DNA from 2 places in the Rhizobium sp. BK512 genome. Region 2 is predicted to be linked to the other one. Evidence: predicted binding sites of a transcription regulator. Region 2 holds the regulator's gene; the other holds the start of a gene.
What was found. The regulator LexA, encoded in region 2, represses DNA repair genes until DNA is damaged. The targets are predictions, from matches to a motif close to TGTTCNNNNTGTGTTCNG.
Positions count from the first base shown of each region.

Region 1: the regulator LexA is predicted to act here: its motif matches at 1,390-1,407, upstream of dinB (DNA polymerase IV).

Region 1 covers NZ_JACIAS010000012.1:5,164-13,317, reverse strand. The annotation lists gene FHX06_RS31780 (DUF72 domain-containing protein) at 1-261, opposite strand, end outside; gene FHX06_RS31775 (hypothetical protein) at 576-857, opposite strand; gene dinB (DNA polymerase IV) at 1,449-2,522, shown strand; gene FHX06_RS31765 (DNA polymerase III subunit epsilon) at 2,552-3,313, shown strand; gene FHX06_RS31760 (DUF1003 domain-containing protein) at 3,709-4,275, opposite strand; gene FHX06_RS31755 (Hint domain-containing protein) at 5,098-5,988, opposite strand; gene FHX06_RS31750 (hypothetical protein) at 6,463-6,729, opposite strand; gene FHX06_RS31745 (metallophosphoesterase family protein) at 7,473-7,970, shown strand.
Region 2 covers NZ_JACIAS010000002.1:780,910-789,063, reverse strand. The annotation lists gene lpxA (acyl-ACP--UDP-N-acetylglucosamine O-acyltransferase) at 1-104, shown strand, start outside; gene FHX06_RS09795 (LpxI family protein) at 108-989, shown strand; gene lpxB (lipid-A-disaccharide synthase) at 986-2,155, shown strand; gene gltA (citrate synthase) at 2,186-3,475, opposite strand; gene FHX06_RS09780 (ComEC/Rec2 family competence protein) at 3,766-6,183, shown strand; gene lexA (transcriptional repressor LexA) at 6,164-6,889, opposite strand; gene FHX06_RS09770 (VOC family protein) at 7,085-7,972, shown strand; gene kdsA (3-deoxy-8-phosphooctulonate synthase) at 7,969-8,154, shown strand, end outside.

The DNA of each region.
Region 1 (8,154 bases), on a different contig from region 2:
GGCCTGGTAGATCGAAAACAACTCGCTCGACGGCGTATCGGTCGGATAGAAAGACCCTTTCCAGTGCCAGTAGTACCATCCGGAACAACCAACATGGATGCGGCCCGTAATATCGCCATTGGTTGCTATCGGGGACGGATCTCCGGCAAGACGGGCGAGGTGCATCTTAGCAGCCCGCGTGACATTGGCGTCGCGCTGTTTCTGCCGACGTTCTGCGCGCCTGGCCCGCCGTATGGCGATCTCTTCGGGGGTGCGCTCCACCTTTTCAACCCAGGTGACGAAAGCGTTGGGGCGTCATTTGCTCAACCGATTGCTGGTCGTTCGAAATTCATCCCTGGTCTAACCAAGACGGAGGAAGCAGGTTCCGCCGGTGGGTACAAAGTCGTGAGACGTCGACCGGTGCATCCGCACCTGTGCAGCAGGCAATCTCGAGAATTGCGTCAGGCTGAGTGAACGGCTGGGCGAGTCTAACCTGGAGAAAGCTGGCCTCGTTACAGTGAAGAGAGCTCACCTTGATTTCAGGCATATGGCAAATGACGATGACGCCGTCCCTGGGCTCAACGACGGCACAGGCCTCAGTGTAGCGCTACTTTTTCAGGCTTCCGATTTGAGAACTGGTATACCATCATAATTCCCTGCTCGAGCAGCAGTTCGGCAACCTCGAGGTCGCGCGATCCGAGATCGCAACACATCCCGCGAATGGTGTTCATCACGGACAAAGAATTTTCGACAAACCGCGCGTCTCCTTCAACCTTGGCTTCGTCGGCAGATGCTTCAAGCGCGTCCGCCACTGTCTCGAGCAGGTTGGTGCGTTCGAGAAGCGTCATTGCATCCAAGGTCTTCGATATTCCGTGCATGTTGTTCTCCGGCGCGGGCGAGGATCGCGGCGCAGCTGATGTGAAGGTCTGTCGACGGTCGCAGTCATGTGGCGACGCGCCACGTGCGCTGCAAGTCATGGCTGCCCCGCGTATTGCGCATGTTGTTTGTCCTGACCTTACTGGGCTTTGACTTCGGCGAACCTGCCGAGCGTCTGCACTGAGCCCGTCAATTCGCCCGAGGAACGTGCACAAACGTTTCACGAGATTTCTTTTATGCAAAGGCCCAATAGACATCCGGTGTGATGAAAGGAATGTTTAAGCCTGGAACGATCGCGGCGTCGATCGGCGGAAACAGACCGTCAGACGGCGACGGGTATCACGGCATAGGCAATGGAAGACGTCTCCCGAGTGACGGGAAGCTCCCGCGGTCGAAGATGGCTCTGTGATTAGGTTCGTGTCGCCATTGTTTTCTCTCAATCTTCGCTTTTGCTTCCTAGCCCCCGGAGGAGAGGGACCGCTTGTAGATTCGCCAGATGTGACTTTCACCTGGACGCGGCGTCGGAAGCTGCTATGTTCTGCTTTTGTTTTAACGGACCGGCTTACTGACCAATGGACGCAACTGCCTTGCCTATGAGGAAAATCATCCATGTGGATATGGATGCCTTTTACGCATCGGTCGAGCAGCGCGATAATCCGGAGCTTCGCGGCAAACCCGTGGCTGTTGGCGGAGCGGCCGCCCGCGGCGTCGTCGCAGCAGCAAGCTACGAGGCGCGCGAATTTGGGGTTCGCTCTGCAATGGCGTCGGTCACGGCGGCACGGAAGTGCCCGAGCCTGATTTTCGTGAAGCCGCGGTTCGAAGTCTATCGTGCCATTTCGCAGCAGATCCGCGAGATTTTTGCGCAGTATACGCCGGTGATCGAACCCCTCTCGCTCGACGAAGCCTATCTCGACGTCACCGAAAATCTCAAAGACATGCCGGTCGCCACCGAGATTGCGCTGGAGATCCGTGCAAGGATCAAAGCGGTAACCGGGCTGAGCGCTTCGGCAGGCATCTCCTACAACAAGTTTCTTGCGAAGATGGCCTCGGACTTGAACAAGCCGAATGGCCAGGCGGTCATCACGCCGAAGAATGGTGCGGCTTTCGTGGAGCAACTCGCGGTGAACAAGTTCCATGGCGTCGGCCCGGCCACAGCGGAGAAGATGCGACGGCTCGGCATTGAGACCGGTGCGGATCTGAAGGCAAAGCCCCTGATGTTCCTGATAGATCATTTCGGGAAGTCCGGCCAGTACTTCTATGGCATTGCGCGGGGCATCGATGCGCGCCAGGTCCGGCCAGATCGGATGCGCAAGTCGGTCGGCGCGGAAGATACATTCACTGTCGACATCAGCGATCTCGATCTCGCGACCAGCGAGCTGCGGCCGCTCGCCGAAAAGGTCTGGTCTTACTGCAATGCCAAGGGTTTCAGCGGCAAAACGGTGACGGTGAAGGTCAAATATTCCGACTTTACCCAGGCGACCCGGAGCCGAACAAATCCCCTTCCCTACGCGGGCGTCGATGATATTCTCGGGGCCGCAAACGTCTTGCTTGCGGGTGTATATCCGTTCAAGCGGCCGGTTCGGCTTCTCGGCGTGACACTGTCGTCGCTCATCAATGACAAGGATGCCGACGACGTGGAACAACCGCAACTCGGGCTAGGTTTATAATTCAAGAGCCGGGAGGGGAACCACCAGCAGTGAAAGCCGAAATGTCCCCACCCTGCATTCGCGTCATCGACCTTGAAACGGCCGGCAACGGGCCGGCCGACGTCTGCGAGATTGGGTGGCAGGACGTTTTTCAGGACGAGGATGGGCGATGGCAGATCTCGGCAGAGCGCGGCTCGGTGCTTGTGAATCCTGGCCGCCCCATTTCAGCAGAGACCATGGCGATCCATCATATTCAGGATTGCGAAGTCTCAGGCGCACCGTTCTGGAAAGAGGTGGCGCCGAGCATCCTGCGGCCATCTTACCCGATAGTCGCCCTTGCCGCCCACCGTGCCGCTTTCGAGCAGCGCTACTGCACACCCAGACTGGCAGGGGCCACGCCCTGGATTTGCACATGGAAATGTGCACTGCGCGTCTGGCCAGAACTTCCGAGGTTTTCCAACCAGATGTTGCGATATCAGCGTGCGCCGGAAGGTCTGATTCATGAGATCGGCCTTCCCGCCCATCGAGCCATGCCCGACGCTTATGTCAGCGCCCACCATCTGCGTGACGAGTTGAATTCCGCGTCTCTGGATGAGCTCCTGTTGTGGAGTTCTCAGCCTGGCCTGCTTCCGCGGGTCCCGGCGGGCCCTGACCGTGGGAAAAACTGGGACCGTCTGACTATCGACGCACTCACCACCTTTCTGAGCGACCGCGACGCGGACGTTCGCTTCAGCGCCCGGGCGGAGCTTCTGCGGCGAGGAGAAACGGAAACACCTAAAACGACTACTCCCACCCAGCAGACACTTTTTTAATCGATTCGACTTCACGCGACGAGCCCGGACCGCCGGTTTGACACCATCCGATGATCCGACAGGCCGAATGCCGAGGATGATGCTACGGCTCGATCTGTTGGCCAGAAACGCTGTCCTTTTGACGGTTTTCCGCGGCACACCTGACGATGTTTCACCGGCTCCGGGGGCACACGTCGAAAGCCTTCAGTCTGCTGAAACAGAGAAGAGTGCAATCTCGGCGCGGATTGGCGGCGTCCGTCATCTCGGTGACAACCTCGTGTTCACGAGCCGAGCTGAAATTCAATCCACGGTGTGTCCTGCGCGGCAATCGTCCACTGGCTCGGTTAGAGCGCCGCTCCGGACCATCCTGGACATGACGCCTTCGGCCGCGGCACGGACGGTTATTTGAAGCATAGCTATTCGGTGCTCGAAGTCGCGCTGTCGAGACCGATGTCCGCGTCATTCGAGATCTTCTCCATTGTGTCGAGAACTTCCTCTGGCGTGACGTCCTCCTGAAGCTCCTCGATCTCCGCCTTCTGTTCGAGGTTGAGACCCATCTTTTCGGCGATGGCGGCAACGATTGTGAGAAGTTGCGTGGTCTCGTGCTCGGACAGCAGCGAGATCTGCAAATTCAGATCGGCCCGCTTATCGTCGGCCTCGGCCATGCGGTTCTGGCTGATCATGACGAAGGTCGAAATGAAGATCGCCTCCACCGACGCCACCATCGCCAGGATGACGAGAGAAGGGTCGAATGCCGGGAGAAACGGGAGCACCCCAACGTTTATCAGGATCCAGCCACCGAACAATATGGCGTGAATGTAAACGAAGGTCATCGAGCCGGCGAAGCGGGTGATTGTGGCCGCAGCTTTTTCCTGCGCCGACGCCTTTCGAGCTTCCTCGCGCCGTCGTTGAAGAAGCGCTTCGATATTACGATCGAGGCGGTTGGCAAGGTCCGGCTCGTGGTGGGAGGCGATGGTCGACATGGGAAAGCTCCGGGTTTACATCGAAACTTCGCGCCGTCCGTCAAGTTCCGCTCGGTTCTCTCAAGCCGGCATCGCGACCTTCGGGTGTTACGCCTGACGCCAGCAGAGAAGACCGGCAGAAGGTCCTGTCCACGCCATAACCGCCGGTTTTTGAACCATGCGGACCCGCGGTCGCGGGCATTTGGGGCGATGGAACAGTCGCAAATCCTTGGAGCTGGACGTGGCGTCCTCTGAGGCTATTGCGCCATGTTTGCAATGAGTGCCTGGGATGTGTCACCCGAACGGTGTCGCTGCGTCGCCAGCTTTCCTAGCTGTTTACAGACCCATTCAGCCATGTCGAATGCGGTAAGGTTCGGTGCGACGCTGAACGGCTGGAAGTGGCGCCACCGAGGGAACTGGTCAGGTAGGCGGGTGATCGCAGCGCTCGTACATCCGCAGGGTCTGTTACATTTCTAGCTTGGCGAAGTTGCCATGGCCGAGACGGTGGCCGGTGGCGAGTAGAAACGGTATGCCCCGCTTCGCGAGAAGGTCGGCAGCTCATCTTCCCACCGAGACTGATGTCTAGCACAGCGCTGTCTATCTGCTCAGCATCTTCGAGCAGATCCAGGCTCGTTCGAGCGTTGAGGTGCGCCCAATCACGGTCGCTCCGAGGCGAGTCGACTAGGTCTTCGGAAGTAATACTCGTCCTCGGCGACCAGAATGGCCAGGATAGACGCCCAGCTTTTCTTCTTCTATGCATGTGGCCTGGCAAGGCCGTTGCGCGGTCTGAGCGACTGAGCTCTCCGGTTTCGAGATGCGCCCGGCAAGCAAGCCCGCAGTGGATCAGGCCGACAGTTCCCTGGCCTGCGCGTCGATCTTCCTGCAGGCATCCGCGAATGGATCGCGCACCGGCACCAGAGGCGAAACGCCAAGGAGGAGGAGCGCTTTCAGGTGCTTCCAGCCACCTTCCTCGCCCAGCACCGGGGCATAGGATGTCATCACGCCGGGCCTTTCGCCATAGAGGCGCTTGAACTCCGCGAAATTGGAGAAGGCCTCGTGGTTGTTGTCCACGAGATGGAAGCTCTCAGCCGCCGCACCTTCGGCCAGGATGGCCTCATGCGTATCGAGCAGTACGGCATAATATTCGAGCGGCATGTCGTCGGCCGGAGTGACCGGTGCAATGGTCGTGCCGTTGACGAGATCCTTCACGCGGATCAGGACGCCGTTCAGAAACAGCGCATGGCCGGATGACAGGTAGAGATCGGAGTGCGGGGTGCGGCCGTCCAGCGCATGGCGGCGAATGCGGATTGGCACGACGGCTTCCTGCCAGCGTGCGCCGTTCTTCCTGAAGGCCTGGCGGCCGACCCACCTGATCGGACGAGTGCTTCCATCCGGAAGGGCAACGCGATCGCCGGCACGCAGATCCTCGACAGGCCTTTCACCGCAATCCGTGAGGATACCCGTTCCCCGCAGGAAGCACTGCGGACCGCCGCCGCCACCGCCGCCGCCGGAACCACCGCTCCCCCCGGAGCCTCCGTGCCCACCGGAACCGCCGTGTCCACCCGAGCCACCGTGGCCCCAACGGCGTCCCAATGCACTCGCAGGAGATGTGGAAATTGCCGTGGCCAATGCCGCCACGCCCGCGAGCCGAACACCGGCGGCAGCAGCGACACCTAGAAAATGTCTGCGCGCAGTATTGTGCGGCAGAAGTTTCGGATCTTCCGTGGATGACATGGCGATCTCCTTTCTGAAGCGGTCTCTGCGCCCTCCAAGTGGCGTGAAGACCGGCATTGTGAGGTTCTTCGTGAACAGGCAGGAATGAAGATAGGACTGCCGCGACAACCGGCCTCGGACCAAGGTCCTACTCGGGGACGATCAAAACAGTGTAAGCGGATCGTCCCTATTGAGTACTGGATTTAGTCATATCTGCATCTACGGATCATTTTCAGCTTTAGCGGCGGGTCAGAAACGTGGTCACTGCATTATCTTCAGATCTTTCTTGCGCAGGCTTTCGGACCAACGCGAAGAGCGCCTCATCGGTTTGACATATCTGGAGATGAAGGATCCGCAGCGATGATCTGCATCGCTGGTTCGGCAAGCTGAACAGATCGATCCGAGGCAACAAGCGAGACGCCATCTTCTAAAGAGTTAGAAGGGTCGACCCGTCGATCAATGCGAGGCTAACGTGTTTGTCGTCAGGTCCAGACATCAGCCGCCATCGCGGAGACATTCGTTGGAGAGGCTCGATCGGAGGTGCTCCTCCAGCTCAATACATACGCTCTCACAATGGGCGAGAATCAATTCGTGTTCGCCACCGTCGGTCTGGTATTTCGCTCTAGACTGCAATGCCTCACCATAGGTCTCGATCAGTTCCGTCAACTGGTGCGCCGTTGACGCATATGACTGAAGGTCGGGATGCTTCTTCAGAAGTGCCTTCAGACCGAACTGGAAACTGTCAGAGGTGGCTTCGTTCACTATTGATACCAAGAATACTGCAACGCTCGCGGGATTTTGCGAAGTCGCACCTGAATGGGACATGAAGATCCCGGGCGATGATGCCAGCCCCGCGTCGCCGCCAACAGCGATGGCGTTATGGTTGGAAGATCGGGGCCACTAGGGATTTTGTGAAATCGTCAGCGATAGGATGTAATCGCTCGCGCTACGAATACCGCGCACCAGAGCGACGCAAGGACCGACGTATGCTGTCCTCGTCGCCTTCGATGTGCTCGCCGCTATCACGAAGCTTCGAGATTCCTAGCTGAACGACCTTGATCATATCGGTCATCCGCTGACCGTGGCTATCCTGGTATTGTTCCAGCGTAGGGGCATGAAGCGTAACATCGAGCAGCGCAGAATTGCGACCGTCTTTGACCGCTTTGGCGCCGACAGCCCAAACTCGGCTGAACAAAAGTCGATCCGATTCAGTTATTGGCATGACGACCCGCTTGCGCGCCCCCGCGTCGTGTAAAGTGGTGAAGCTAGCGGGCTGCCTGCGGTCATCAACCGGACTAAAGTCCGATTCTGCGCCGCAACCACGCGTTGGTACGGTAGCGTACAAGCGACTTGTCCTGGCTCCAATGTGGGCTGTTGAAACAAGGAGGGCCATCGTCGGTCTGGAATGGCACTGTCTCCGGCTTCTCTGCAAAGAATGGAAGGTGACTTCTTTTCGAAGCGCCACAATATCTTGGCGACGGACGCTCCGGCCCCATGTTCCATCAATGATCTTCTTTACCAGCGATACCCATTTTGGCGATCCGCGTGTCCTCAGGATCGACCGACGTCCTTTCCCAGACATGGCCGCCCACGATCTGGCGCTGATCCAAAACTGGAATGGCCTCGTCGGCGAAGATGACGATGTCTGGCATCTCGGCGATTTCATGTCGGCCCGCGCAGGCGATTGCGACCAGCTTCTATCGCGCTTGAACGGGCGCAAACACCTGGTAGTTGGTAATAACGATCCAACAACGACCACTGAAGCGAGGGGTTGGACGAGCGTCCAACACTATGCCGAAATACGCACTGACGATCACCACCTGATCCTCTGCCACTACGCTTTCAGGACGTGGAACCAGATGGGCAAGAGATCGATCAATCTGCACGGCCACTCGCACGGGCGTCTAAAACCGCTGCCTCGCCAATTCGACGTCGGCGTGGATGCCCAAAAATTGCGCCCGGTGAGGTTGGAGCAGATCATGAAACGCGGGCGCGGTAGCTGATCTTCGTTGCGAAGCCGTTTGTGGGTCCGTCAGCGTAAGCCCTTCAACGCCTGCTTGGTCAATTTCGGCAATTGGGCATCGACTTTTTTTCGTGATGGAAACGTTAGGCTCATTTCAATGCCTGGCAATACTCCCGGCAGCCAATCACTCATGGTTCACCTGGCCCACATTGGTGCCTTGATTG
Region 2 (8,154 bases):
GTGACGAATATGCCAATTGCGAGCAGGTGGTCGAGATCCTCGATTTCATCGCGGCCGAGAGTGATCGCGCGCTGTCTTCGCCGAGCCGGGGACAGAAGGGCTGATCGGTGGCTTCTGCTGGTGACACCGCCGAAGGCCGGCTGGCGATTATTGCCGGCGGCGGCCTTCTGCCGTCCTATGTCGCCGAGGCTGCACGTTCTGCCGGCGAAAACCCTGTCATCGTTGTCCTGAAGGATGAGGGCGACCGTCGCTGGGACGGTTTCGACCATGCCACGATCGGTATCGGTGATTTCGCTGCCCTGGACAGGCTCTTCAAGAAGTATCGCATTGACCGCGTCGTCATGTCGGGCAGCGTGCGCCGTCGGCCGGAATGGCGTGAGGTGCGGCCGACACTGCGGATATTGCGCAAGGTTCCCTCGGCCATCCGCACGCTCTTGTCCGGCGGAGACGACACGGTTCTGCAGATGGTCATCAAGCTGATCGAAGGCGAGGGACTGCGCGTGGTCGGCGCGCACGAGATCGCGCCGGATCTTCTTGCAACTGTCGGCCCTCTCGGCGCTATTGTGCCTGGGGATGACGATCGGCGCGATATCGCTCGTGCTGGCGAGGCGGCGGAGGCACTTGGCCGTTTGGACATCGGCCAGGGCGCTGTGTCGATCGGCGGTCGTGTTGTCGCGATGGAGGGGCTGGAGGGCACAGACGGCATGCTGGAGCGCGTGGCAGCGCTCAGGACCGCGGGACGTATTTCGCCGCGTCGCCGCGGTGTGCTCGTCAAGCTCTGCAAGCCGCAGCAGGATATCCGCGCCGATCTGCCTGCGATTGGCGTTTCCACTATTCTCAACGCCAAGGCCGCGGGTCTTGCGGGAGTCGCGATCGAGGCTGGACGATCTCTGGTGCTGGGTCGTGACGCACTTATCAAGGCAGCAGACGAGAACGGTCTTTTTGTCTGCGGTATCGACAAGGGGTTGCCGGGATGGGGGCTTCAATGAGCGAAAGACCGCTGAAGATTGCCGTCATAGCCGGCGAAGTCTCCGGCGATCTCTTGGGCGCAGATCTCATCGCCGGGCTCAGGAAGATCTATTCCGGACCTATCGAGCTTGTCGGCGTCGGCGGTGAGGGGCTGCAGGGCCAGGGACTGAAATCGCTGTTCGATTTCTCCGAGCTTTCCATCATGGGCATCACGCAGGTGCTGGCAAAGCTGCCGAAGCTCTGGTCCCTCATCCGGCAGACGACGGCGTCGATCATTGCCGCGAAACCCGATATTCTGCTCATCATCGATAGCCCGGATTTCACCCATCGCGTCGCAAAACGCGTGCGCACGGCGCTACCGGATCTGCCTGTCGTCAACTATGTCTGCCCGAGTGTCTGGGCTTGGAAGGAATACCGCGCGCAGCGCATGCTCGCCTACGTCGATCATGTGCTGGCCGTTCTGCCTTTTGAGCCCGAAGCGATGCAGCGCCTCAATGGCCCGACCACCACTTACGTCGGGCATCGTCTGGTCGCGGATCCCGCGCTTCTGGAAACCCGCCGCCTGCGCGACGGTCGGAGGCCGGGCAATGGCACGATCCTGCTTCTTCCCGGCTCGCGTTCGTCAGAGATCAGGAAGCTTCTGCCTTATTTCGAGGCTGCCGCTCATGAGCTCGTTGCCCGCAATGGCGCGATGCGCTTCATTCTGCCAACGGTAGCGCACAAGGAGGCACTCGTACGCGAACTGACGGCGGGATGGTCGGCCAAGCTTGACATCGTCGTCGGTGCCGAGGCGAAGTGGAAAGCCTTCGCTGAAGCCGATGCGGCCATGGCGGCATCCGGAACCGTGATCCTTGAACTGGCGCTTGCCGATGTTCCCGTCGTTTCCGCCTACAAGGTCGACTGGATCATGCGCATGCTGACATCGGGCATCAAGACCTGGACCGGCGCATTGCCCAATCTGATCGCCGACTACGCCGTCGTGCCGGAATATCTGAACGACATTGTTCGTGGTGCCAGCCTCGCACGCTGGATGGAAAGGCTGTCGGCCGACACCTACCAGCTCAAGGCGATGAAGGAGGGTTACGAGCTCATCTGGCAGCGCATGCGGACGAAGAGTCCACCCGGAGAGCACGCGGCGCAGATATTGCTCGATGTTCTCGCCAACAAAAAACCCGGTCATTCCTGACCGGGTTCTTTTTTGTCTAAAGGTCAGCGCTTAGCGCTTGGAAACCGGCACGTAATCGCGCTTCGGCTCGCCGATATAGAGCTGGCGCGGACGACCAATGCGCTGTTCCGGATCTTCGATCATTTCGTTCCACTGTGCGATCCAGCCGACGGTGCGAGCGAGAGCGAAGAGCACGGTGAACATCGTCGTGGGGAAGCCCAGAGCCTTCAGCGTGATACCCGAATAGAAGTCGATATTCGGATAGAGCTTCTTCTCGATGAAATAGGAGTCGGTCAGAGCGATACGCTCGAGTTCCATAGCAACTTCGAGAAGCGGATCGTCCTTGATGCCGAGTTCGCCGAGGACTTCATGCGTGGTCTTCTGCATGATCTTGGCGCGCGGATCGTAGTTCTTGTAGACGCGGTGACCAAAGCCCATCAGGCGGAACGGATCGTTCTTGTCCTTGGCGCGAGCGACATATTCCGGAATGCGGTCAACCGTGCCAATTTCCGTCAGCATGTTGAGAGCTGCTTCGTTAGCACCGCCGTGAGCTGGGCCCCAGAGGCAGGCGATGCCGGCAGCGATACAGGCGAACGGGTTGGCGCCCGAAGAGCCGGCGAGACGGACCGTCGAGGTCGACGCGTTCTGCTCGTGATCGGCATGCAGGATGAAGATACGGTCCATGGCGCGTGCAAGCACCGGATTGACGACATATTCTTCGCACGGAACGGCAAAGCACATGCGCAGGAAGTTGGACGCGTAGTCCAGGTCGTTCTTCGGGTAAACGAAGGGCTGGCCGATATGGTACTTGTAGGCCATGGCGGCAAGCGTCGGCATCTTCGCGATCATGCGCAGGCTGGCGACCATGCGCTGGTGCGGATCGGTGATGTCGGTAGAGTCATGATAGAAGGCCGAAAGCGCGCCGACGCAGCCGCACATGACGGCCATCGGGTGGGCGTCGCGGCGGAAGCCGGTGAAGAAGCGGCTCATCTGCTCGTGCACCATGGTGTGGTGCGTGACGCGATAGTCGAAGTCCTTCTTCTGAGCTGCGGTCGGCAGTTCGCCGTAAAGCAGCAGGTAGCAGGCTTCAAGGAAGTCGCCGTGTTCGGCCAGTTGCTCGATCGGATAGCCGCGATGCAGCAGCACACCCTCGTCACCGTCGATATAGGTGATCTTCGATTCACAGGATGCGGTCGACGTAAACCCGGGATCGTAGGTGAAGGAAGCCGTGTTCTTGTAGAGTGCACCGATATCGATGACATCAGGTCCAACCGTGCCTTTTCGCACGGGCAGGTCGACTGATTTTTCACCGATTTTGATTGTAGCGCTTTGATCCGTCATGCTGATCCTCCGGAGTGGCGGTGGCGCCGCAAAAGCGCCATAAGAGTTAAGCGTCCTCAGCGATAGCTATATGATCGGGAAGCTAATGCCAAGTTACCGTGATGCCATTTTGTGCATCGCGGCATCATCTTTTAGGCAGTGCAGCGATGAGCTGAATGCATAGCAGAACACCATGATTTGACTGGTTTTTTCGCTCCTGTGAATTTTCCTCGTATTTCAATCGATTATTGTTTGCGCGTTTTGATCTGAGGTTGCATTCTGACGGTATCCGGGGGCGGGTCCAGGCGATTATGACGGGGTTGGAGACAAGAGAACGGTACGAGCAATCCATTGATGAAAATATGGATTTTGCTGGTGTTGTGCCGCGCGCCGTTGTGCCTCTATCGGCTCGGACGCAGGTTGCGATCCCGTTTCGATGGCGATTGGCGACCGTTGCAAAACGATACGCCGGGTCGTCCGTGCGCATGGCGACCGAAGAAGCCGGTCACGGTCGCCTCGTTCTCTTCTCGCCGGTCTTCCTTGGTGCGGGTGCTGCGACCTGGTTTCTGGCAGCCTCGAACGTTCCGGCGGTCTCGCTCGGCCTTTGCCTGCTCGTTCTCCCCATTGCCGTTGCGCTCTGCAGCCACGCCCGGACCAGACTGCGGGCAATACTGCTTGCCCTGCTTCTCTTTGCCGGCGGGATGCTCTCGGCACAGATCGAAACATGGCGGGCAAGGACGCTGATCCTCGATTCAGCCGTGACGACAACGCTGACTGGCCGGATCGAACGGCGAGAGGGCGATGGTGAAGGGCGCTGGCGTTATATCCTTGACGTCACCGGCACGGATGCCCCCGAAATCAAGCGTCCTCCCGAGCGCATCTCTGTGCTCGTACGCGGCGCCGCCCGGCCCTTTGAACTCGGCGATATCATAGAGGGCAGGGCGCGTCTGACGCCTCCGGCAGGACCCGCGCTTCCTCACCTCAACGATTTTGCCTTCAGCGCCTATTTTGACGGCATTGGTGCGAACGGCTTCTTCTATGGAGCACCGAAGAAGGTTACGGAACAGGCGGGCTCTGTCGGCGAGACCGTCCTGGAGTGGTTCTACCGCCTGCGAAGCGGCATCGGCGATCGGATTCGCTCCACTCTGCCGGGCGACACCGGGGCCTTTGCCGCTTCACTTGTCACCGATGAGAGACGAGCGATCTCGGATGAAACGACGGAGGCACTGCGGCAGTCCGGCCTTGCCCACATCGTGGCGATCTCTGGCCTCAATATGGCACTCTCCGCCGGTATCTTCTTTGTCGGGCTGCGCGTCATTCTCAGCCTGTTCCCGGGTATTGCGCAGGCGTGGCCGACTAAGAAGATCGCGGCAGCCGGCGCACTCGCTGCGGTAACGGCCTACTATCTGATCTCGGGTTTTGCCGTTTCAGCCGAACGCGCCTTCATCATGATGGCGATCATGCTGGTTGCCGTCTTCTTCGACCGGCCGTCTATCAGCCTCAGAAACGTGGCGCTGTCGGCTCTCGTGATCCTCGCGGTCTCACCATCGGAAGTGCTCGGACCGAGCTTCCAGATGTCTTTCGCCGCAACACTTGCCCTGGTCGCCGGATACGACCTCTGGAAAGGGCGGCCGATGAGGGAGAATGCCTTTGCCAAACTTCCGATCATGAAACCTTTCTTCATGGTCGGCAGCTTCTTCGGCGGTATTTTCCTGACGTCTCTCATCGGTGGTTTCTCGACGGCGCTGTTTTCGATCGAACATTTCCACCGGCTGACTGCTTATGGCCTGCCGGCAAATCTCGCGGCCATGCCGGTCATTTCCTTCATCGTCATGCCGGCCGGCATGCTGGCGATGCTGCTGATGCCTTTTGGTCTGGATGGCTGGCTATGGCCGGTGGCAGGCTTCGGGCTCGACCTGGTGATCGCCATTGCAAAGGCGGTGGCGGGGTGGGGCGGCAATATAGATGTTGCCCGCTTACCCGGCTGGTACTTTCCGGCAGCCGTCTTCGGCTTCCTGTTGCTGACCTTGCTCAGAACCCGGTTGCGGCATATCGGAACCGCGATAATCACTGTTTCAACGTTCGCTGTTGTGTTGCTTCCATCAGAAGCGGTGCCCGACGTCGCCATCTCGGAAGACGGCAGCCTGGTCGCTGTAATCGATGGAGAGGCAATGGCTTCAAACCGTGAAAAGCCGCCAGCCTTCATTTTCGAACAATGGCAGAGGGCACTTGCCATCGAAGAGCATCAGAAGCCGGTTATGCTTCAAGCAACCAAGACACCCACCATGTCAGATGGCAAAAGATTGCAGCTGTCACCCGATCAACAGAATGAAGCCAGAGAGGCAATGAGGCAGGCACTCGCCATCAGCCCAACGTCACGATTCTCTTGCCAAAAGCGCACCTGGTGTACCGCCTTGCTAGGCAATGGAAAGAAACTGACTGTCATCGAAAATGCTGCCTATCTCGGGCCGGCCTGCGATACGGCCGATATTGTCGTAACCCCTGTCCGATTGCGCTTGGACCGTTGTCGTTCCGGCGCGCTGCTCTTTACCGGCGAGACGCTACGCAAGACAGGTTCTGTCGAGCTTCGCTTCACAGATAGTGGAATCGATGTCGCAACCGCATTCGGCCCATTGCAACGCCCCTGGATGCGCCACCGCGCCTATGACTGGCGCAGCGATACATTCACAGACGCAAGCCAGTCACCGGTCAGTGATAGCGGCGAATGAGGCCGACAAGCTTTCCCTGAACCTTCACTCGATCCGGTGGGAAAATTCGGGTCTCATAGGCAGGGTTTGCAGCCTCGAGCGCAATCGATGCGCCCTTGCGGCGGAAGCGCTTGAGTGTTGCTTCCTCGTCGTCGACGAGGGCAACGACGATATCACCCGGGTTGGCGGTGCTGCCATTTCGGATGATGACGGTGTCGCCATCGAAGATGCCGGCTTCGATCATCGAGTCGCCGCGAACTTCGAGCGCATAATGTTCGCCGGAGCCGAGCATATCGGCAGGAACGGTGATGTCATGCGTATTGTTCTGGATTGCCGAGATTGGCACACCGGCAGCGATGCGGCCCATGACCGGGACGGAGACCGAGTTGCCGTTATCGGCAGCAGGCGCTGGTTTTGCCGGAGCCGGCGCTGCAACGGGCTGCGGCTTGCCGAGGCTGCCTTCGATGACGCTCGGTGAAAAGCCGCGACGTGGCTGCAGGCTGGGGCTGTAGGCCTCCGGCAGTTTGATGACTTCGAGCGCGCGTGCCCGGTTCGGAAGCCGGCGAATGAAGCCGCGCTCCTCAAGCGCCGTGATCAGCCGGTGAATACCGGATTTCGAGGCCAGATCCAGCGCATCCTTCATCTCGTCGAAAGACGGAGGAACGCCCGACTCCTTCATCCTTTCGTGAATGAAAAGAAGGAGTTCCTGTTGTTTGCGCGTAAGCATGGCGTGCACCCCAGTCTTGAAACAAATCCAGAACGGACACTATATGTTCCATATGTGTTCCGCAAGTAGCTAAATTTTCGTAAAACTTCTGTCCATTCTGGTGAGAATTTTATTTTTCTCGCGCCCGGGCCTTCGCGGCCTTGTCTCGCAACACCTGCTGAAGCACATCTCCTTGTGACTGTTGGAGGGGACCTAATGAGCCAAGATACGCTTGCAATCGATCATCTCGTTTTGCCGGTTACCGATATCGACCTTGCCCGCGAAAGACTTGGCAAGCTTGGTTTCACTGTGGCGCCGGATGCCCGTCATCCTTTTGGGACCGAAAATGCCTGCGTTTTCTTTGCCGACAAAACCTATCTGGAGCCCCTGGGTGTCGCGAGCGTCGAAGAGAGCGAGGGGGCAGCACACGATGGCAATGTGTTCACCGCCCGCAATCAGGCTTTTCGCTTCCGCTGCGGCAGCGAAGGACTGTCCGCGATTGGCTTTGCGACGGCAGATGCAAAGCACGAACATGCTCGATTCGTGAAGGACAGTATGAGTGCCGGTTCTGTGCTGCAGTTCGAGCGCCCTGTTAAAATGCCGGATGGCACGGAGAATATTGCCGGCTTCCGGCTCGCCTTCGCTGGCGACCTGCGGGCACCGGATTTCTTTCTCTTCGCAGTCGAACGCGTTAATCCGCTTCCTGCCGACCGGACCGCGCTTGAGACCCATGCCAATGGTGTCACAGGCATTGCCGAGATCGCGCTCGCGGCCCCCGAGCCGACAGCCTTCGGTGAGTTCGTTCGCTCCACGGCAAAGGGCGCATCTACTGAGGTCACGAGTTTCGGGCTGGACGTGCCCACCGGAAACGCAAAGATCAGCCTGATGACCCCGGAAGGTCTGGAGGCTTATTTCGATCTTGCCACGTCGGATACCGATCGTGGTCTGCGCGGTCGGGCGATCCGCTTTGCTGTCGGCGATCTGGCCGTGACAGAAGCGCATTTGGCTGCTAACGGGGTGACCTATACACGCAAGGGCAACCGTATTCTGGTGAAGCCTGCGCCCGGCCAGGGCGTACTCTTCGCCTTTGAGGAAACATCATGAGCTCTACTACCAACTCCGTGGTGACGGTCGGCGAAGGCGCCGGCAAGGTCACCTTCTCCAATGCTTCACGTCTGTCGCTGATTGCTGGCGCTTGCGAAATGGAAAGCCGCGACCATGCATTCATGGTTGCCGGCACATTGAAGGAACTCTGCGCCAAGCTCGGCATCGGGCTCGTCTACAAG